One region of the Enterococcus sp. LJL120 genome, then DNA from elsewhere that is predicted to be linked to it. Evidence: predicted binding sites of a transcription regulator. Region 1 holds the regulator's gene; the other holds the start of a gene.
The links. The regulator LexA, encoded in region 1, represses DNA repair genes until DNA is damaged. The targets are predictions, from matches to a motif close to CNAACANNTGTTNG.

Region 2: the regulator LexA is predicted to act here: its motif matches at 1,389-1,402, upstream of dinB (DNA polymerase IV).

Annotation. Positions count from the first base shown of each region.
Region 1 is NZ_JBTXLV010000004.1:134,776-137,980, forward strand. It holds gene tkt (transketolase) at 1-941, opposite strand, end outside; gene ACYSNU_RS08125 (DUF896 family protein) at 1,053-1,292, opposite strand; gene lexA (transcriptional repressor LexA) at 1,451-2,074, shown strand; gene ACYSNU_RS08135 (hypothetical protein) at 2,190-2,393, shown strand; gene ACYSNU_RS08140 (peptidoglycan-binding protein) at 2,635-3,205, shown strand, end outside.
Region 2 is NZ_JBTXLV010000013.1:47,413-50,617, reverse strand. It holds gene ACYSNU_RS17170 (ammonium transporter) at 1-876, shown strand, start outside; gene ACYSNU_RS17165 (P-II family nitrogen regulator) at 895-1,236, shown strand; gene dinB (DNA polymerase IV) at 1,430-2,554, shown strand; gene ACYSNU_RS17155 (WxL domain-containing protein) at 3,185-3,205, shown strand, end outside.

The sequences.
Region 1 (3,205 bases):
ATTTCATCCCATTCAGCTTCCGCTTTAGCTCCCCGGTCGCCAATCGCTTCTTGGTAACGAGCAGTTACTTCATCAGGAACTGTGAATGCGGGTGCATCCCAACCGTAAACTGTTTTAGCCATGTCAATGCCTTCTTGACCTAAAGGCGCACCGTGAACAGCAGAGGTGCCTTCTTTTGGTGAACCAAAACCAATAATTGTTTTGACTTCGATTAAAGTAGGCTTATCTGTTTCAGCCTTCGCTTCTTCAATCGCTTTGTTGATAGCATCTAAATCATTGCCATTTTCTACACGAATATATTGCCAACCGTAAGCTTCATAACGACCTTTAACACTTTCAGTAAAGGCTTTGCTGGTTGGACCATCAAGAGAAATATCATTTGAATCATACAAGACAACTAATTTACCAAGTTTTAAATGACCTGCTAAAGAACTTGCTTCTTGAGACACGCCCTCCATCAAGTCCCCATCGCCACACAATGCAAATGTGTAATGATCCATCACGTTAAAACTTTCTCGGTTGTAAGTAGCTCCCAAATGAGCTTCTGCCATTGCCATCCCAACGGACATTGCAATTCCTTGCCCTAAAGGACCCGTTGTCACTTCAACGCCATCTGTATGATGAATTTCTGGATGTCCTGGCGTTAAGCTATTCCATTGACGGAAATTTTTCAAATCATCAATCGAAACTTTATAACCGGCAAGGTGCAATAAGCTGTACAACATTGCAGAGCCATGACCGGCAGACAAGACAAAACGATCGCGATCTACCCAGTTTGTTGAAGTTGCTGGATTAATTTTTAAATGTTTGGTCCACAATGTATAAGCCATTGGGGCAGCTCCCATTGGTAAACCTGGATGTCCTGAATTAGCTTTTTGGATTGCGTCAATACTCAAAGTACGAATTGCATTTACACCTAGTTGGTCGATTGTATCAAACAAAAGAATCCCTCCGTTTTTTGGTTTTGGTTTATTTTACTTTTATTCTATTTTTATTGTAACCGATTCTATTTTATCAAGCAAACTTTTTTTAGTTTTTTTTACTGAAATTAATCAGCGATTGTGCAGACCCTTTTCTTTTTGAATCTGTTTCAATTTTTCCGGAGTGACATCAGTTCCCTCAGGATCGACGACTTTCATTCCTTCTATATGATGTTTCATGCCAGAACGAAAAGCTTTTAGGTACTCTTCCCGCAAATTTTTTTGTTCTTTTGATTCGGCTTCATTCAGCCCTTCAGCTTTTTTCTTGCGAGCCAATTCGTTAATTCGATTAATTTTTTCTTCTGAAAGCATATTACCAGCTCCTCTCTTTGTTTATCATAGTAAAAACTCTAAAGATTTACAACTGAAAGCCAAGCAATTATTTTGCTAATGACAAAATAGCGAACAAACGTTTGATTTAGCTAAAAAGCTATGGTAAACTTTGGTTATTATAGAAAGAAGGTGCGACAATGGCTAAGCGAACAGAGAGTCGCCAGTTAGAAGTCCTGCAATATATTCATGATCGTGTCACAGCTAAAGGATACCCGCCAACGGTCCGGGAAATTGGCGAGGCGGTTAACCTCTCCTCGACATCAACTGTCCATGGTCATTTATCACGACTAGAAAAAAAAGGTTTATTGCAGCGTGACCCAACAAAACCACGGGCGATTGAATTAACGCAGCGAGGACTGGAAAAATTAGGCATTCGCAGTGAGACCATCCCAATGCTGGGGATTGTAACTGCCGGCGAGCCGATTTTAGCAGTCGAAGAAGCGACCGATTTCTTCCCGATTCCACCGAATTTATCAAATGAAGAAGGTTCGTTGTTTATGTTGACGATTCGTGGTGAGTCGATGATTAATGCGGGTATTTTTGATGGCGATTTTGTGATTGTCCGCAAGCAAAGCACCGCACAAAACGGCGACATTGTCATTGCAATGACTGATGAAGATGAAGCGACCTGTAAAAGATTTTTTAAAGAAACCGATCATATCAGACTACAACCAGAAAATGATAAATTGGCTCCAATCATTTTAGCTGATGTTGCCATCTTAGGAAAAGTTGTCAGCCTGTATCGCGATCATATCTATTAGAAGGCAAAATAAAGTCATTTAAAAATGGCTTTATTTTTTTCTTTACAAATCGAACAAAAGTTCGTATAATACAAATACAAACATTTGTTCGTATATTAAAAATGAGGTGAATAACATGATTGCAATTCGTCGCTTTGGGTTAGTCTTGTTGATTTTAGTTGTTGGAATGTTCGTCGGTAATCTTGGTATGGAAAATGCCATTTTAATAGTAGCTCCGTTGTTTATTATCTGGTTTATTTTGTGGGATGAAAAAAAATATCGTGCACAAAAACGTAAACAAGCAAAAAAAGATGAGTATTATCCCCATTACTATCAGTAAGGATTCTCTAAAATATTTTTGAAAAAGTCTGCAGTTGCAGACTTTTTTGATTTTCAAAGCCTGTTATTTCTCTCTCCTTCAAAAAATACTTTCTAAAAGAAATTCTCATGATTTAGCTAGAAAAAAATTAGAAAAGACTAATCAAAGCTAACACATTTTAAGCTTGGTCTTTTGTTATTTTGTGATATAATTAACTAGCATAATATTTTTTTTATTCTATTTTATTTTTGGGGGTATCATTATGAAAAAAGTGCTATTAACTAGCATTACTTTATTTTCTGTGCTGACACTAGCAGCTTGTCAGGCAGACGAAGACACGTTGGAATATTCAACTAGTGCTTCTTCAACCGTAGAATCAACAACCGCATCAAGCAAGGAAGCAACTGAAGCTTCTAGCGATGCTACATCTGGTGCTAGCGAAAGCGAAGCCGGAACTATCTGGATTTCTGATGGTTCAGAAATTGGTGAAACACAAGAAATTCCAGCAGCGGGTACAATTTACATGCGTCAATTGTATACTGCACCCCACGGAGATCGCGCCTTTGCCATTACAAACGTAACAATGGATGGCGACACAATTATCTCCGCCCGCATGGATGAGTTCCAATATATTGAAGACGACGGCTCTGGTACTTGGACTGGCGTGCCTAACTCAGATGCAACTTTTGGTGAATCTTATCCAGAAGGAACTATTTTAGCTGGTAAAGAAGAAAACAACGAAGCCTATTCTGAAATGATGGCTGAGTCTGGTGCTACTTTAACTTGGAAAGACAACATGGAAGCCATCACCGATTTCGTAGCTGGTAAAACAG
Region 2 (3,205 bases), on a different contig from region 1:
GTTGGTCGGATGCGTTTCTCAGCAATTTTCTTATTTATTGCCGCTTGGTTGGTTATCGTGTATTCACCATTGGCCCACATGGTTTGGGGTGGCGGCTTCTTAGATGCAATCGGCTCAATCGATTTCGCCGGCGGGAATGTTGTTCACATCAGTTCAGGAATTTCTGGTTTGGTATTAGCTTTAGTTGTTGGTCAGCGCCGTGGCTTCAAGCAAACGGAATACCGTCCCCATAACATTCCTTTCATCGTGTTAGGAACAGGGCTTTTATGGTTCGGTTGGTTTGGATTCAATGCCGGTTCAGCTTTAGCAGCAGATGGCTTGGCAGTCCATGCATTATTAACAACCAATACTTCTGCAGCCGCAGCAATGCTTTCTTGGATGCTGATTGAAAAATTAACAATTGGTAAACCAACAGTTGTCGGCGCCTGTACTGGGGCGGTTGTCGGTCTGGTTGCTATTACACCAGGTGCCGGTTTTGTCAGCCTTTGGTCTTCATTGATTATCGGTGCTTTAGTTAGTCCTTTCTGTTATTACTTTATTTCAGTTATCAAGCATAAACTTGGCTATGATGATGCATTAGATGCTTTTGGTTGCCACGGTATTGGCGGAATTTTCGGTGGAATCATGACAGGTATCTTTGCCGATCCAGCATTAGGTCACACAGGTTTAATCTATGGTGAAGCAAACTTATTTATCGCTCAAGTCGCTTCAATTGTCTTCACAGCAATTTTTGCCGGTTTAGCAACATTTATCATCATCCGAATTATCAAATTGTTTATGCCGATTCGTGTTTCTGCTCAAGAAGAAGCGCTGGGCTTAGATCACAGCGAACATGACGAATCAGCTTACCCAACGTTTATGGGCTTAGATTCTTAATAATGGAGGAAGTTATCAATGAAAAAAATAGATGCGGTTATTCAACAGGAAAAACTAGAAGAAGTAAAAGCGGCTATTGATCAAGGAACAGAAACCTCCGGGATGACAGTTGCTCAGGTTTTAGGCTTTGGCCGGCAGAAGGGCTTTAAAGAGTATGTTAGAGGTCAGGAAGTCATCACAACCTTACTACCAAAGGTGGCAATCAGCTTTGTCGTACAAGATGAAGACGTGGACCGAGTAATCGACATGATTTTGAGTATTTGCGGCACAGAGGGCGTTGGTGATGGCAAAATTTTTATCACCAATGTTGAAGAAGCGATTCGCATTCGCACGGGGGAAAGAGGACGTGCGGCAATTTAAATAATTGTCTGCCTTATGAATTTTTCAAAATAGCATTTCCATAAAAAGCATCTGCGAATCCGCAGATGCTTTTTATGCTATCAAGAAGTATTCTAAAGTTTTCGAGAATTTTGCATCTTTTGAATATACGCCGTGGCTCCCCTACTTGAAAGGGAACTAACGTTTGGTTTATAATGTAGTGGAGGTGATTGACGTGGTGGAGCTACAGTTTCCTTTGAAAAATGATACTTCGCGAAAGATTATTCATATTGATATGGATGCTTTTTTTGCGGCCGTTGAAGAGCGGGACCATCCTGAATTAGTCGGAAAACCCCTAGTCATCGCCAGACATCCCAGTGATACCGGCGGTCGAGGAGTGGTGACAACTGCCAATTATGAAGCCCGAAAGTACGGTATTCATTCTGCCATGAGTGCCCAGAAGGCTTTTGAGCTGTGTCCACAAGCGATTTTTAAACCGGGGGATCATCAAAAATATTCAGAGATTTCGCGCCAGATTCGTCAAATTTTTTACCGTTATACGGATATTGTCGAGGCAGTTTCCATAGACGAGGCTTATCTGGATGTCACTGAAAACAAGCTACAGAGTAAATCAGCCATCAAGATTGCTAGTCTGATTCAACGAGACATTTGGCAGGAAGTCCATTTGACGGCGTCGGCTGGTATTAGTTACAACAAATTTTTAGCAAAATTAGCCTCTGATTATCGAAAACCAAGGGGGATGACGGTTGTCATGCCTGATGAGGCCATTACCTTTTTAAAGGAATTGCCTATTGAAAAGTTTCACGGTATAGGTAAAAAAACCGTGCCTAAAATGCAGGAGCTGGGTATCTTTACGGGTGCTGATTTATATGAAAAAAGCGAGATGGAATTGATTCGTCGCTTTGGCAAGATGGGGTATTCCCTCTACCGTAAAGTCAGAGGTATTCATGATTCCCCAGTCAATATCCTTCGTAATCGCAAATCAGTCGGCAAAGAACACACCTATGGAAAATTGCTGACTACTGAATCAGAAGTCCTTACTCAGCTAAGGCAACTTTCAGAAAAAGTTGCTGGTGCTTTGAAAAAAGAGCAAAAACATGGCAAAACAGTGGTGCTGAAAGTTCGTTATGCTGATTTTACGACGATTACTAAGAGAACGACTTTGCGGGAATACTTGCATGAAAAAGAAGCGATTTTTGCTGAGGCCAGTTTGATTTGGGAGGAGGTCCAAGGCCTTGAAAAAGGCATTCGTTTACTAGGCGTTACAATTACTAATCTAGATCCTATGACTTATGAAAATATCACGCTTCCATTATGGCCAGAGACCCATAAAAAATAAAAAATGCGTCCACAACAAAACAGGATTTGAAACTACCTAAAATACAGTCAAACAGTAGGAATGTGATTTGCTGTCAATTGACTTTAAATCGATTAACTGCTATAGCAGACTTTGGTTGAAGAACAATGGGTATTGTTAATTATATTCTGTGGAGAAGTTGTGGATGTGTTTTTTTAATTTGATTAATGGAGAGATTAAGTTGTACAAATCTATAAAACAGTATGTTTTATTCAATATATATAATAATAATTAATTATATTGACAAAAATACCGGAAGATAGTATATTTTTCTTGTGAGGGGTTCTTTCTTTTCTAGAGGAAATAACTTATCTTGTCTTTGCTGTTTTTCATTTTAACATGGATGTTGCCAGTTTTTTAGATTGTTGTTGGCAATTCTGGTTTCTCAGAATAGAGAGAACAAAGAATGCGAGTATGATATGCAAAATAATCACTAGTGACACTGGAACTTTTTTGCATCAATAAATCAGGTAAGTTAGTTTTATTCTCCAAGTTTAATTACAGGAATATAGCCCAACTGATTCAAAAAATCAGCCAGTCGTCTCAAGCCATTAGCTATTGTCATTTTATAACCCAATCGTCACACTAGTTTCTCACTAAAAGGAGGAAAAAATGCATAAGAAAATATTGAGT